One region of the Clostridium sp. LXY-7 genome, then DNA from elsewhere that is predicted to be linked to it. Evidence: a T-box and tRNA genes for the amino acid it is inferred to sense, from the RefSeq annotation. Region 1 holds a T-box; the other holds one or more tRNA genes.

The links. The T-box of region 1 lies ahead of argS (arginine--tRNA ligase). A T-box ahead of a tRNA ligase gene usually reads a tRNA of that ligase, here a tRNA-Arg.
Region 2: it has a tRNA-Arg gene. The T-box ahead of argS (arginine--tRNA ligase) is inferred to sense a tRNA for this amino acid. The anticodon was not compared.

What each region holds. Positions count from the first base shown of each region.
Region 1 is NZ_JBLLJL010000004.1:394,027-402,582, forward strand. It holds gene ACI48Q_RS15085 (DUF3793 family protein) at 1-276, shown strand, start outside; gene ACI48Q_RS15090 (MFS transporter) at 717-1,943, shown strand; gene ACI48Q_RS15095 (HD-GYP domain-containing protein) at 2,143-3,585, shown strand; gene ACI48Q_RS15100 (Na+/H+ antiporter NhaC family protein) at 3,668-4,987, shown strand; T-box leader at 5,142-5,353, shown strand; gene argS (arginine--tRNA ligase) at 5,459-7,222, shown strand; gene ACI48Q_RS15110 (MATE family efflux transporter) at 7,404-8,556, shown strand, end outside.
Region 2 is NZ_JBLLJL010000011.1:11,907-20,462, reverse strand. It holds gene ACI48Q_RS20540 (MgtC/SapB family protein) at 1-142, opposite strand, end outside; gene ACI48Q_RS20535 (pro-sigmaK processing inhibitor BofA family protein) at 252-506, opposite strand; gene ACI48Q_RS20530 (DUF2508 family protein) at 572-853, opposite strand; gene recR (recombination mediator RecR) at 1,025-1,621, opposite strand; gene ACI48Q_RS20520 (YbaB/EbfC family nucleoid-associated protein) at 1,664-2,002, opposite strand; gene dnaX (DNA polymerase III subunit gamma/tau) at 2,103-3,740, opposite strand; RNA gene ffs (signal recognition particle sRNA large type) at 3,881-4,146, opposite strand; tRNA gene ACI48Q_RS20505 (tRNA-Ser) at 4,150-4,239, opposite strand; gene lgt (prolipoprotein diacylglyceryl transferase) at 4,471-5,241, opposite strand; gene ACI48Q_RS20495 ((2Fe-2S)-binding protein) at 5,282-5,488, opposite strand; gene tadA (tRNA adenosine(34) deaminase TadA) at 5,478-5,942, opposite strand; tRNA gene ACI48Q_RS20485 (tRNA-Arg) at 6,012-6,088, opposite strand; gene ACI48Q_RS20480 (pyruvate carboxylase subunit B) at 6,354-7,742, shown strand; gene ACI48Q_RS20475 (phosphatidylserine decarboxylase) at 7,840-8,556, shown strand, end outside.

The DNA.
Region 1 (8,556 bases):
AGGTATGGATTATATCATTGTCCCCATGAACTTGGTTTATTTTTAGGAATACCAATTAAAGATGTTAAAGATTTTATGGAGTGTTCAGAAAAAAAGTGTTTACTTTGTGGATATTGGAAAGTATACAATGATTTTGATAATGCTCAAAAAATATTTAATAGTATTAATAAAATTAAAGATTATGCTATGGATAATATAATAAAAGGAAATAAATCTAAAGATTTAACTCAAAGTATAAAAAGCTTTTTCTATTATCCTAAAGAAGCAACTTCATAAATTATAAATATTTAATCTAAAAAAGCTAGATGCAAAACATCTAGCTTTTTTAGATTAAATAATTGAGTGAATTGCATATTTTTTAAATGTTGATTTTACTATATTTTATTAATCCAAAAATGAACGTTTACCCCAAATGTTAAATTTATATAGTGCTACCAAATACAAACCAACGAGGTGAACACTATGTATATTTGACAAGAATGCTTTCTATTCTTTAATGAAATAATAAAATATCAACCAAAGACTAAATTAGAGTTAATATTATCAGAAAGTAGTTTTAAGAGCAAAAGGTAGTGAAATAGTTCATGGTAGTGATGTTGCCATAGAATTGTTTGATAAGTTTTTAAAAGATTATGAAAGCAATACATTTACAGTTAACAATATAGGAAAAGAATATGTTTATGTGCGTAGATATAATACAGTTGGGAGGGGAGAATGTGAGAAAATATAAAGGAAATCAAGCTCAAATATTTATAAGGATAACTTTCATAACTGCATTGCTATTTTCCGTAGCACTTACGGCGCACCTTACTTATTACACTGTAGTAGCGGGACTAACTCCATTGCAGTTAGTTCTTATAGGAACTGCTTTAGAAGCAACAGTTTTTATATTTGAAATACCAACAGGTATAGTTGCAGACATGAAAAGCAGAAAATTATCAGTGATAATAGGTTTTTTATTAATTGGAATAGGATTCATAATAGAAAGCTATAGCCCAAGGTTTTTAAATATAATTATTGCGCAATTTGTTTGGGGAATAGGCCATACATTTATAAGTGGAGCACTTCAAGCATGGATAAGTGATGAGGTTGGAGAAAACAAAAGTAGTAAATTATTTATAAAAGGTAATAAGTATGAAAAAATAGGAGAATTAATAGGAATACCAATCTCAATTGCAGTTTCATATGTGTCTATATCTTTGACAATAGGGTTATCAGGAATATGTTTTGTTGTACTATCTTTATACTTAATATTTTATATGGAAGAGAGAGGATTTAAACCAGCTATAGTAGAGAAGGGCGATTATAGATTCAGAAATATGTTTTTAACAGTAATTAGATCAAAGGATTTAATTACTAAAGATAAATTAGCATACTTGCTTATAGTAGGAGCATTATTTTTAGGGCTATATAGTGAAGGCTTGGATAGATTATGGAACCCATATTTAATAAATGAGTTTAACTTACCTAATATAATTAGTGTTACTATGTTTTTTGGCGTGTTAAGATTATTATTTATAATTATAAATATAGTTACTATAAATATATTTGAATATAAAAAAATACATGAAAATAAGGTACAAATATTATATTTTTTGTGTGTAGCTATTATATTCATAGCAATAGGATTAATAGGTCTTTCTAGAGTAGAGAATTTATATTTAGCTATAGCTATTTTATGTTTAATAAATGCTTCAAGAAATATTATTTACCCATTATACGATATAATGTTAAATTCATGCATAAAAGATTCAAGTATAAGAGCCACCATGTTTTCTATAAGAGGACAAGTTGATTCTATAGGGCAAACAGCTACAGGACCAATTATAGGGTTAATTGGGAGTAGATTTTCAATAAGAATAGCATTTATTGCATGTAGTATGTTACTATTGCCAGCTGTATACATTTTTAAATTAATAAAAAATAAATTGAAGAATAGCTGATAGATTATAGAAGATTTGCACATGAAAAAGATTTTGGAAAGTTAAATAAGGAAGATAAAAATATAGTAGATTGGGCAATGTAGTCAACTGGAACATTAGACTCTATACTTTAAGAAGCATGAAAATTATGATATACTTCATAATAAAAACAAATTATTAGGTAGTATTTAGGTATAGGTGTCTTATGGGGGGTTTAGTTTTGTTTACAGATGTAGGTGAACTTTATAAAAAGCAAAAAGAGTTAGAGTATCAGGGGACTATATTGAGAACTATAATAGATACTTTGCCAGAGTTTATCTTCTATAAGGATAATAAATGTAGATATTTGGGGTATAACAAAAAATGGAAAGATTATTATAGTGAGATGGGCTTTGAAAACATATTAGGAAAAACGGATTTAGAAATTGGAGTGTCTGAGGAATTAGCTTTAGATTTTATTAAAAAAGATAAGGAAGTTATGGAAAGTGGTAAACCACAATACATAGAGAGAAAATATATAGGGTCAGATAAAGAGATAAAATTTGAAGAATGTATAAAGGTACCTGTAATTAATGAAAAAGGTGAAACCTTAGGTATAGTTGGATTGGCTAGAGATGTTACTGAGCAAAGAAAAATGGAGGAAACTCTAAAATATTTAAGTTATGTAGATATTTTAACAGGTTTAAATAATAGAACTTCCTTTGAAATAAGATTAAAAGAGCTTAATAAAGAAGAAAATCTTCCTTTAGGAGTTATAATGGGGGATGTAAATGGATTAAAAATTGTTAATGATACCTTTGGACATTTAGAGGGAGATAGACTATTAAAGGATATTTCCAATGTTATAAAAATAGTTCTAAAGGAATCAGGACATGCCTTTAGATGGGGTGGAGATGAATTTGTAATCTTAATACCTAATGCTAATAAAGAAAGATGCGAAGAAATTAAAAGAGAGATTATAGAAATGTGTAAAGCTCATAGTTTTAATTTAATTGAACTTAGTATTTCACTAGGAAGTTCAGTTAAGGGACGGATAGAAGACAATATAGATATAAGTTTAAGAGAAGCAGAAGAGCACCTATATAGACAAAAGCTTTTGGAAGAAAGAAGTGTTAGAAGTTCTATAGTTTTTTCACTACAAAAGTCTTTAGAAGAAAAAAATATGGAAACAGAAAAGCATACTGAGAGATTAATTAATTATGCTTTACAAATAGGAAGAACACTAAAGCTTTCTATGGATGAATTATATGAACTAGAGCTAGTAACTAAGCTACATGATATAGGAAAGATAGGAATTAGTGAAGAAATATTATTAAAACCGGGAAAATTAACGGATAAAGAATTTACCACTATGAAAACACATACAGAAAAAGGTTATAGAATACTAAAAACATCTCCAGAGCTAGCTCATATATCTAAAGGTGTATTAAGTCATCATGAAAGATGGGATGGAAAGGGATACCCATTAGGACTTAAGGGTGAAGAGATACCATTAGCTGCAAGAATAGTGAATTTAGTAGATTCTTACGATGCTATGACTCATGATAGAGTATATAGTAAAGCAAGAACCAAAGAGGATTCAATTAGGGAGATTAGGAGATGCAAAGGGACACAATTTGACCCATGTCTAACAGATATATTTTTGAGTATACTTGAGAAGTAAATATAGAAAACATAAGATAAAAATAATATTGTAAGACATAGAAATGATATTATATAGAAAGCAAAGGAGTTAGAGAACCATTATGAAAGACCAAATTAAAAAGGGAAATGCCCTAGCCCTACTTCCACTGGGTATATTTTTGTTACTATTTCTTGGTACAGGCCTAGTAACTAGAGATTTTTATAAAATGCCTGTACTTGTAGCATTTATAATAGCGGCAGGCTGTGGATTTATTTTAAATAGAAAAGAGAGCTTTTCAAATAAGATAGAGATATTTTGTAAAGGTGCAGGTAATTCTAACATTATATTAATGTGTATGATTTTTATATTGGCAGGAGCTTTTGGAAATGTAGCCAAGGAAATGGGAGCAGTAGAATCTACAGTAAATTTAAGTTTATCATTATTGCCACCTAATCTTTTAATTGGAGGACTATTCATTATAGCGTGTTTTATATCTATATCAATGGGGACTTCTGTAGGTACAATTACTGCATTAGCGCCTATAGGAGTTGGAATTGCACAAAAGACAGGAATACCTGTGGCATTAGTTATAGGAGCTATAGTAGGTGGTGGAATGTTTGGAGATAATTTATCCATGATTTCTGATACTACCATTGCAGCAGTGAGAACTCAGGGATGTGAATTAAGAGACAAATTTAAGGTCAACTTCTTGATAGTTCTTCCAGCAGCTATAATTGCTATAATAATACTAACAATAATCACTGCCAAATATAAGGTGGATATATCAGGAGTATATGCCTATGAAATAATTAAAATATTGCCTTATATATTTATATTAATAGGTGCTTTGATGGGTATAAATGTATTTTTACTTCTTGGTGGAGGGATTATATTTACCTCAACCATTGGTATATTTACAGGAGCTTTTGACTTCTTTGGTGCAGCGAATGCAGCAGCTCAAGGCATGATGGGTATGGAGGATTTAGCTATGTTATCCATAGTGGTAGGTGGTACCCTAGAACTTATTAAATTTAATGGAGGAATAGATTTTCTTCTTAACTTTATTACTTCTAAGATTAAGACTAAGAAAGGGGCAGAACTTGGCATTGCAGGTTTAGTGAGTATTATTGATCTGTGCACTGCAAATAATACTATAGCTATAGTGATGGCTGGCCCTCTTGCAAAAAATATAGGTGATAAATATGAAATTGATTCTAGAAGAATAGCAAGTATATTAGATATATTTGCCTCTTGTGTACAAGGGCTTATTCCCTACGGAGCACAATTATTATCAGCAGCTGGATTAGCTGCTATATCGCCAATAGAAATATTGAAATATGTGCATTATCCAATGCTTATGGGCATATTTGGACTGATAGCTATAGCTACTGGCTTTCCAAGACTTAAAATGGAATCTATTGGAGAGAGGGCTATAAAGTAGTAGATCTGTCCTATGAATGTACATTATTTGACGAATTAATTGTTAAAGGAAAAAGAATATTTAACGGAGATAAGGATAAGAATAAAAAGACTAGAGGGTAATAGATATTGACAAATCTGAGATGGTTACATATAATGTTAATAATTGATAAAATGAAAATTCTATGAAAAGAAGAGTATCCTTTGAGTTTTCTTACAGCGAGCAAGAGTAGAGTGGAAGTCTTGCAAGAAAAGCATTGGAGAAGAGGAACTTTGAGAATCTACCCGAGCTATTGAGTAAGGGCTAGACGTTAACTACGTTAAAGTTTTGAGTGGACTTTTAATAAGTCAATTTGAGTGGTACCGCGGAATTATATCCGTCTCTTATTATTTAAGAGACGGATTTTTATTATTTCAGAGATTTTAAAGAGCAAATAGTCATTTTATCTCAGATACCGAAGGTGATATATTAAATTTGTAGGAGGTTATGTATATGGAAAAATTGATAAACTTGTTAAGTAGCACAATTCAAGATAAATTTGAAAAGTGTGGATATGATAGAGAATATGGTAATGTTAGCGTATCAAATCGTCCAGATTTATGTCAATTTCAATGTAATGGAGCATTACCAGCAGCTAAAAAATATAAAAAGGCACCAATAGCCATAGCAAATCATGTATTAGAAGAGTTAAAATTAGAAGAAATATTTGAAAAAGTAGAAGTAGCACCACCAGGATTTATAAATATGACAGTTAAAGATAGCTTTATTGCTAAATATATAAGTAATATGTATGAAGATGTGAAGTTAGGTTGTTCAGAGGCTGAAAACCCAATGACTATAGTGGTGGACTATGGTGGAGCTAATATAGCTAAACCACTTCATGTAGGTCATTTACGTGCAGCAATCATAGGAGAGAGTATAAAGAGAATTTCTAGATTCTTAGGTCATAAGGTAATTGGTGATGTTCATCTAGGTGACTGGGGATTGCAAATAGGTATGGTTATTTCAGAAGTAAATAGAAGACAACCAGAACTTCCTTACTTTGATGATAGTTTTACTGGAGCATATCCAGAGGAAGCTCCATTCACCATTGATGAATTAGAAGAGATATATCCAGCAGCAAGTGCTCTTGCAAAGAGAGATGAAGCTGCAATGGAGGAAGCTAAGAAGGTTACAGTAGAACTTCAGAATGGAAAAAGAGGATATAGAGCTCTTTGGAAGCATATAGTTAATGTATCTGTAGCTGACTTGAAGAAAAACTATGGAAATTTAAACGTAGAATTTGATTTGTGGAAAGGTGAAAGTGACTGTCAAGAGTATATTGAGCCACTGGTAGATTATTTAAATAAGGGGAACTACACTTATAGAAGTGAAGGTGCATTAGTAGTAGATGTAGAAAAAGAAACAGATAAGGCGCAGATTCCTCCAATTATAATATTGAAATCAGATGGAGCAGCTCTTTATGGTACAACAGATTTAGCAACTATATGGCAAAGAATTGAAGACTATAAACCACAAGAAATAGTATATGTAGTTGATAAAAGACAAGGACTTCACTTTGATCAAGTATTTAGATGTGCGAAGAAGACTAAAATTACAGGAGAAGATGTAAATCTTCAATTTATAGGCTTTGGAACTATGAATGGTAAGGATGGAAAACCATTTAAAACAAGAGATGGCGGAGTAATGAGACTCCAAGATTTAATAGCTATTATTAAAGATAATGTAAGAGATAAACTAAAAGATAATGAAGCGATAAGCAATGAAGAGAGAGAAGAGATAGCAAGAAAAGTTGGATTGGCAGCTTTAAAATATGGTGATTTATCAAATATAGTGACTAAGGATTATATATTTGATATGGAAAAATTCTCATCCTTTGAGGGAAATACAGGACCATATATTCTATATACAATGGTTAGGATTAAATCAATACTTAAGAAGGCTAAAGAGGAACTTGGAGAATATAATAAGAGTATAATAAGTCCAAATAGTCAAGTAGAAAGAGATTTAATGCTAGCATTATCTAAGTTTAATGATATAGTAGAGATAAGCTTTAAAGAAAAAGCTCCTAATAAGTTATGTGAATATATTTATGATGTTTCAAACATGTTTAATAGATTCTACCATGAGAACAAGATATTAGCTGAAGAGAGTACAGAAAAGAAAATTTCGTGGTTAAATTTAATTACTTTAACTCTAAAAGTATTAGAAACATCTCTAGATTTATTAGGAATGGAATGCCCAGATAGGATGTAATATATGAAGGTACTGTTTAGCGCAGTGCCTTTGTTTATTATATATTTATAGAAGGTTATTACTTTATTAATAATGGTAAGAATTTTTATGTTAATAAATACCGTTTAATATAGTATCATGTTATATTGTAGCAATAATATATGTTTAATAATTAGAAATGAAATTTGAGGGGGAGGATATTGTGTCGAATGTTTCCACGGACTTAGGGAAAGAAAATATAGGGAAATTATTATTTAAATTAGCTACCCCAGCAATAATAGCACAACTAGTTAATGTATTATATAACATTGTAGATAGGATATTTATTGGAAGAATGCCAAATGGAGAAGTTGCTATGGCCGGCGTAGGAGTGGCGTTTCCAATCATTATGATAATTTCAGCTTTCAGTGCACTTATAGGTATGGGGGGAGCTCCATTATGTGCTATGAAAATGGGAGAAAAGGATAATGATGGCGCAGAGAGAATAATAAGCAATAGCTTTTCTATGTTAATAATAATAGGTGTAATCCTAACTATTGTATTTTTAATATTTAAAGAGCCAATTTTATGGGCTTTTGGAGCTAGTAATGCTACCATTGGATATGCAAATGATTATTTAACACTTTATGTTATAGGAACAGTGTTTGTTCAAATAGCTCTAGGAATGAATCCATTCATAAATACACAAGGTTTTGCTAAAATGGGTATGTTTACTGTAATGATAGGGGCAGTAATAAATATTGTTCTTGACCCTATACTTATATTTGGCTTTGATATGGGGGTTAAAGGAGCAGCCTTAGCAACCATAACTGCTCAAATGGTTTCAGCTCTATGGGTATTACTTTTCCTATTTGGAAAGAAAAGCATACTTAAAATTAGAAAGAAATATTTAACTCCAAACTTAAAAATTATTTTACCAGTTATGGCATTAGGTGTATCGCCTTTTATAATGCAGGGTACTGAAAGTCTAGTACTTATATCTTTAAATACTCAATTAAGTAAATATGGCGGAGATTTAGCGGTAGGTGCTATGACTATAATGAGTAGTATTATGCAGATAATATTGCTTCCACTTATGGGATTAAGTCAAGGAGCACAACCTATTATCAGCTATAACTATGGTGCCAAGAGTATAGATAGAGTTAAGAGTGCTTTTAAATTGCAGCTTATATGCTGTATATCATATACTTTATTAATGGGTAGTGCACTTATGTTATTCCCAGAGGCTTTTGTAGGAATATTTAATAATAAGCCTGAACTAGTAGAAATTACAGCCTGGAGTATAAGAATATACTTTGCAGGAATACTTTTCTTTGGAGCTCAAATTGCATGTCAACAAACCTTCCTTGCACTAG
Region 2 (8,556 bases), on a different contig from region 1:
ATATAACCATTATAAGAGCGCTTCCTAAGCCTACTAAAAAATGTGTTTTAAGCCCAGCTTCTTTTGATCTGAACTCTCTTTCTATACCAATTAACGCAGCTAGAAGTCCTGCTACAACTATTCTAACAAAATAATTCTCCATACTATACCCCCTATAATGTAATATTAATACATTACTATGTGATGTTATATATTAATGTAACATAAAAATAAAAGAGTATTCAATTTTTATATCGAATACTCATAATATCTTATCTTATATAGTTAAATATTATTAAAAATAATACTCCTGGAATTCCTAATATACCTGCTATAAGTGCAGTTACTCCATTTATAGGTATGTTTATACCTACATACCCTCCAATAAAGTTTATTAAAAACAATAATATTCCGCCTGCTACACCATTAATTATTAAATTTATTAATATTTTTAGTGGCCATGCAAATATTTTACCAATTATAAATATTGCCAGTATTGCTATTAAAAACATTATTATTTCATTCATAAAAATCCCCCTAAACTACATGTTAATTATATATAATCAAAAATGAAATATAATATTACTTCTAATTACCATTTTGAAGAAGCATTTAATTCCTCTAACATGTATGCAGCATTTATTTTTATACCTTCTTCTTTTGCTTTTGATAAGAAGTAAGTATATTTTGCTTTAGCTTCTTCTTCTTTATAAATAGATATATCAATTAAACTTTTCTCTGTAACATTTTCAAAGCAACATCTGGCTGTTTCTAATTCTAGCATTGCTTCTTCTAATCCTTTTATAATTGTTTTTTGTTCATCTGTATATTCACTTAAGGTCAATATTATATCTATTATATTTTTTCTATTCATATTATTATACCTCCAAAATATAGTTATTATATATTTATTTACAATTAATATATGTTTTATACTATATTTTACAAAATAGTATTTATACGATATGATTAACTATATTTTAGGGTCTACATGGCTAAAAAAATGGGAAATTAATTTTATACTAATTTCCCCTTAATAGTTCGTTTATATTTCTTTTCTTCCTTCTAAAGCTTTAGATAAAGTAACCTCATCTGCATATTCTAAATCTCCGCCTACAGGAACTCCATGGGCTATTCTTGTAACTTTTACGCCAAAAGGTTTTAATATTTTTGAAATATACATAGCTGTAGCTTCACCTTCTATGTTAGGATTTGTAGCCACAATTATTTCTTTCAAATCATCATTTACCCTTGTAATAAGCTCTTTTAATTTTATATCATCCGGTCCTCTTCCATTCATAGGTGATATAGTACCATGTAAAACATGATATACCCCATTGAATTCTCTAACTTTTTCCATAGTCATTATATCTTTAGGTTGCTCTACTACGCATATAGTACTCTTATCACGATTTGGATTTGAACATATAGAACATGGATTACTGTCAGTGAAATTTCCACATACTGAGCAATATTTAATAGTTCCTCTTGCCTTCATTAGTGCTTTAGCAAATTCCTCTACCTCATCTTGAGGAAGATTTAATACATGTAATGTTAATCTTTGAGCTGTTTTGCTACCTATACCCGGTAATTTCCCAAATTCTTCTATGAGTCTCTCTATAGCTACAGGATAAAAATCCAAATTTGTCACCTCTGTTCAATTCTTTTAAATAGAATTGATTAATTAAAACATACCTGGCATATTTAATCCACCAGTTAATTTACCCATTGTATTACTAGTATCTTCTTCAGCCTTTTTTAAAGCTTCATTAATAGCAGTTAATACTAAATCTTGTAACATTTCAACATCATCTGGATCTACAACCTCTGGCTTAATAGATATATCTGTTACTAATTTTTTTCCAGTAACAGTAACAGTTACTGCTCCACCGCCAACTGATGCCTCATAAGTCTTAGTTTCTAACTCTTTTTGCATATCCTCCATTTGCTTTTGAAATTTTTGTGCTTGCTTTAATAAACTATTCATATTTCCACCCATTCCTGGAAATCCGCCTTTTGCCATTACTAATACCTCCTTAGAAAATATGTTTTACTATAATAGTATATATAATAATTTTATATAATGTAACCAATTTTGTGCTTAATTTAATATAAATTTTATCTTATTCCTCGCATATCTCTATTAATTCCTCTGGAAATACTTCCGTAAGTATATCCTCTTTAGATATTTTTTCCTCTATATCTTCATTTTCTATAGTGTAGTTTATTATAACTTTTTCCTTTAAGACTTCTGAGAATGTCTCATTCACTATCTTTTTATGCTCTTCCTTTTCTAATCTATTTTTATGAAAGTTGAAATTTTTATCAAAAGAAATTGTAATTATACCATTGCTACAAGATTGTATATGTCCCATACTTAGCATAGTAGATAGTACTACATTGTTTTTATTTTTTAATACATTTTGAATATCTTTAAATGCCTTTTTTACATGATCTAGTGTTAATTTGCTATCCATGTTTTCAAAGTTCTCTTCACTTTTATTATAAGCTTTTTCCTGAATTTTGTTAACATCAACTTTAGTTTTAGTATCTTCCATAATGAGTGGTTTAATCTCATTAATTTGATTTTTTGTACTTTTCACTGATACTCTACCTGAAGCTATATTTTCCTCTAACTTATTCAATCTATTCAGTATAGTCTCTATAGACGTATCATATTGTATTTTACACATTTTTATTAAAGCTAACTCTAAATATATTCTTCCTTGCTTAGCTACCTTTGAAGAATTTTCTGCATCTTGAAGAATATTGATGTATCTCATTATTTCTTCTACTCTTATATTTTTACTTTGTTCTTTTATATTTTCAATATTCTCAAGGGACATATCCAGTACATCCTCTGGATTATTACTTACATTTACCATTAAAAGGTTTCTCATATGAGTAATTAAATCTCTTATTAAAAGATTTACGTCTTTACCATCATTTATTATTTTATTGACTAATTTAATAGCATCCTCAGTTCTTTTATTGATAACATTATCTACGATCTGTATTAAACTATAGTTAGTAGTTATCCCTAACATATCAATTAAGTTTTCATAAGCTACCTTATCGTCGATGGCAATTGCTTGATCTAATATAGATACGGCGTCCCTCATAGCTCCATCGCAGATTCTTGATAGTAGTCTTAAACTCTCTTCATCTATATCTTTATTTAGGCTATCTGTTATTTGTTTTAATCTATAAAAAATATCATCACTATTAATTCTCTTAAAATCAAACCTTTGACATCTAGAAAGTATAGTTATAGGTAATTTTTGTGGATCTGTAGTAGCTAAAATAAATATTACTCTACTTGGAGGCTCTTCTAATGTCTTTAGAAATGCGTTAACAGCTCCTATGGAAAGCATATGAACCTCATCTATGATGTATACCTTGTACTTAGCCTCTTGTGGTGGATATTGTACCTCTTCTATAATATCTCTAATATTATCTACGCTATTATGAGAGGCTGCATCTAATTCTGTTACATCTATTGCTGTTCCATTATTTATTTTTAAACACATTTCACATTCGTTACATGGTTCTCCATCTTGGGGATTTAAACAATTTATTGCTTTTGCTAAAATTTTGGCTGTTGAGGTTTTTCCAGTTCCTCTAGTACCGCATAATAAATATGCGTGAGCTATTCTATTACTACTTATGGCATTACGTAATGTAGTAGTTACATGTTTTTGACCAACTACATCCTTAAAGTTTCTAGGTCTCCATTCTCTATATAATGCTTTATATGCCACTCCTCTCACCTCCTTTTATAATATAATTCCTACAATATATTATATATGAAATTCTTGCTTTTCATATAGTTTTATATACTTATATCTATAATTTTATAAAAAAAAAGATGTATTTAAACATCTTTTCTGAAAATTGCAAGCCGTACACCTTGCTTCGATAGTTGATTTATATGCGTTACCTATACAGTTAACTCAAACCAGGTTTTTCCACGGCACATGGAAAATTTCACTTATCGCTGCTTCCTTCCGGACCTGACGAGGTTCATGAGTTTCCATTGCGTGGGACCCAGTTCTCAACGCCACTTATATAGGTCAGACCATACAAATCAATACCTAGGCAAGGAATTCAATCCTGCTGTAGCGGGTTGCAGGTTACAGGGCACCGCTAACTCCCCATCTAGTACGACCATGGCGGAGAAAGAGGGATTTGAACCCTCGGTAGAGTTTCCCCTACACACGCGTTCCAGGCGTGCTCCTTAAGCCACTCGGACATCTCTCCATATTAAATTTTCATGTATTACTTATTATACTATTGTTTTATATATCTTTCAAGAGGAAACTTTTAACAAAGGAACACTCAATGTTTTTATTAAAGGAAATGTTACATAGACATAGACATTGATATATTTCTAAAACAAAGCCTTCTCCTCTATGGACACTTCCCTTTGACTAAGAAAATTATTTTTTCATAATTTACCATTAAATTTTTCTAAACATCTTACTATTAAAATCATTTACAATTTTTCTTCTTACTATAAATAATTGCTATTCCTACAATCCAGATTACTATTCCAATAAAACTTATTATTTGCGCTGTTCTAAGTCCAAACATCATAAGACTATCTGTTCTAAGTCCTTCTATAAAAAATCTACCTAAAGAATATAGTCCTATATAAGTTAAAAATACTACGCCACTCTCTTTTACTTTATGCAGCATATAGAATAATATTACAAATACAATCAAGTTCCAAATGCTTTCATATAAAAATGTTGGATGATAGTATGTTCCATTAATAAGCATCCCATCTTGTATAAATTGTGGAAACTTGCTAATAAATTCAGCACTAACAGGTCCTCCATGAGCTTCTTTATTAAAAAAGTTTCCCCATCTTCCTATAGCCTGAGCTAAAATAATACATGGTACAGCTAAATCCATCAAATCCCCTAATTTAAACTTCTTTTTCTTAGCATATATATATACTACTAATACTGCTGCGATTAATCCACCATGAATAGCTAATCCACCTTGTCTTATATTAAATATATCATTCAAATTATCTTTATAATAATTATTAAATTCAAAGATTACATAGTACAGTCTAGCACCTATTATTGCTAGTGGAAATGCAATTAAGAATATATTTAAAACTTCATCATAACTTATTCCCTTTAATTTAGAAGTATATTGACTTAATAACAATGCCACTATTACTCCTGATGAAATTATTACGCCATACCACATAACATCTATACCAAATATAGTTATAGCTATTGGATCCATAAATCCCCCTCCTTACATCTAATTAAGTCCTATATATTTATTAATTATTCTTTATTAAATCTTCAATTTTGCATCTACATCTGTTTCCTTTACATCCACCACTACCACTGCCAGTAACTTTATTTACCTCTTCTACAGTTTTAGCTCCATCTTTTATAGCTTTCTTTATTGTAGCTCTAGATATTGCTTTACATATACAAACCTTTGTAAGTTTATCCATTATCTCTTCGTTTACATTATTCTCCACTTGAATTTCCTCCTCTTCTTCTACTTTTAAAAAACTCCTTTATAATACCACTACACTGTTCATCATATAACCATTTTACATTTACCCAATGATTAAAATTATAATTTTGAACCACATTTAAAACTGAACCACATGCACCTGCTTTTGGATCAAAGGTTCCAATGTATAATGTTTTAATTCTACTCTGTACTATGGCTCCTGCGCACATTGGACACGGTTCTAAAGTCACATACATATCACAATCATTCAATCTCCATGATTTAAGTTTTTTACTAGCACTTCTTATAGCTATAATTTCAGCATGATCGGTAGGATCATTAGTATCTTCCTTTATATTATGTCCCCTTGATATAATTTTATTATTTCTTACTATTATAGCTCCAACAGGGACCTCGCCTTTATTTCCTGCAATTTTTGCTTCTTGTATCGCCATACTCATAAAATACTCATTCATATTTTATACCTCTATTAAAGTTCTGAAAATGATTAAAAAAAACTTAGCAAAGCTAGGCCTTACTAAGTTTGGTGCGCACGAGAGGAGTCGAACCTCCGGCCTTCCCCTTAGGAGGGGGATGCTCTATCCTGCTGAGCTACGGGCGCAAGTCTATAATCAATATTATAATTATTTATTAGTCAATCGTCAATATCTACATAATTTAAATTTCTGAGAATATAGTTTGAATTATTTTATTTACATATTTAATTTTTATTATTTGGGGTATGTTAACAGTATTAATGTGTATTTTCGATGTTCTTTTCTTAAACTTTCTGAAAAATAAATGATTTATTGCACAATTACATTTATTTTTATGTTAAAATGTTAATATATTATTATTTTGCAACAAAAATTTCAGAGGTGATTTTAATGAAAAAAATCCATATAACCGAGACAGTACTTAGGGATGCAAACCAGTCATTAATTGCTACAAGAATGCCTTATGAGGAATTTGCACCTATTCTTAAAGAGTTAGATAATGCAGGATATTATTCGTTAGAATGTTGGGGTGGAGCAACTTTTGACTCTTGTCTAAGATATTTAAATGAAGATCCATGGGAAAGATTGAAGAATATTAAAAGCATAGTTAAGAAAACCCCTCTTCAAATGCTACTAAGAGGTCAGAATATTCTAGGATATAAGCATTATCCTGATGATGTAGTTAGAGAATTTATAAAAATGTCTGTTTACTATGGTATGGATATAATTAGAATATTTGATGCTTTAAATGACTTCGATAACATTAAGGTAGCTATGGATGAAACTATAAAGCAAGGTGCCCATGCTCAAGGCTGTATAGTTTATACTGTTAGTCCTATTCATGATGTAAATAATTATACTAATTTAGCTAAACAATTGGAAGATATGGGAGCTCATTCAATATGTATAAAAGATATGGCTGGACTTTTAATGCCTAATATAGCTTATGATTTAGTTAAAGGTATAAAAGAGACTGTAAAAATACCAGTTATCCTTCACTCTCATAGCACAAATGGTCTTGCTGAAATGACTTATTATAAGGCTGCTGAAGCTGGGGTAGATGGAATTGATTGTGCTATTTCATCATTCTCAAGCGGTACAGCTCAACCTCCAACTGAAACTATGCATCAAGCATTAACTTCAGCTGGATTTGATACTAATCTTGATATAGATAAATTAACACATATAAATGATTTCTTTAAACCTGTTAGAAATGAAGTTTTAAAATCAGGATTATTAGATCCAAAGGTATTAACTCCTCAACCAGAAGGTTTAACAAATCAAATTCCTGGTGGAATGTTATCAAATATGATTTCTCAGTTAAAAAGTCAAAACTCTATAGACAAACTTGATGCTGTTTTAGCTGAAGTTCCAAAAGTAAGGGAAGATTTAGGATATCCACCACTTGTAACTCCTATGAGTCAAATGGTAGGAACTCAAGCTACAGTAAATGTTTTAACTGGTGAAAGATACAAGATGGTATTAAAAGAAGTTAAAGCTTATTGTAAGGGAGAATACGGTAAAGCTCCTGGTAAGATTAATGAAGAAGTTCTAAAGAAAGCTCTTGGTAACGATACTCCTATTACTGGAAGATTTGCAGATAGCTTAGAGCCTGCATTCAAAAAAACCAAAGAAATTCTAAAGGATACTATCACAAGAGATGAAGATATTCTTTCTTATTTAGCTTTCCCTCAAATAGCTGAGGATTTCTTCAAAAATAGAAGTGAAAAACCATCTAATGATGATATGAGAAAACTTAATAATAGCGATGTAATATAGATATATATAGAAGTTCACCACATCTGTGGTGAACTTTTTTAATATATAATGTGTTATAATAATAATATATTATTATATTAACTTTTAGGAGGAAAAAATGATAAAGTATTTCAATCGACAGAATGGAACTCATGAAGTAGAAAATATAGCTGGTGGTAAAGTTATTGGAGCTATCTATAATACATCTTTAGGAAAAGGATTATTAAATCTTATAATTAAAAGGAAAATACTTTCTACTTTATATGGAAAACTTTGTGATACTTCTATCAGTAGATTATTTATTAAAAAATTTGTGAAAAATTTCAACATAGATATAAATCAGTTTGAGAAAGAATTAACTGAATACTCTTCTTTTAATGATTTTTTCTATAGAAAACTAAAGCATAATGGCCGAAATATATGTTATGAGAAAACTAATTTAATATCTCCCTGCGATAGTAAGTTATTAGCTATAGAAAATATAGATGAAAATTCAACCTTTAAAGTTAAAGGCTTTGAATATAAATTAGAAGATCTAATCAATAATAAAGAGTTATCAAATGATTATAAAAATGGATGTTGCTTAATTTTCAGACTCTGTCCTACCGACTACCATAGATTTCATTTTATAGACTCTGGATTTTGTTATAAAACTCATTATATTAAAGGAAGTTATTTTTCAGTAAATCCAATTGCCCTATCACAGATAGGTAAGATATTTTGTGAAAATAAACGTGAATATAGTGTTTTTAAAAGTGATAATTTTGATGCTGTATTATATGTGGAAATTGGAGCTACTTTTGTAGGTTCTATAATTCAAACTTATGAAGAGAAT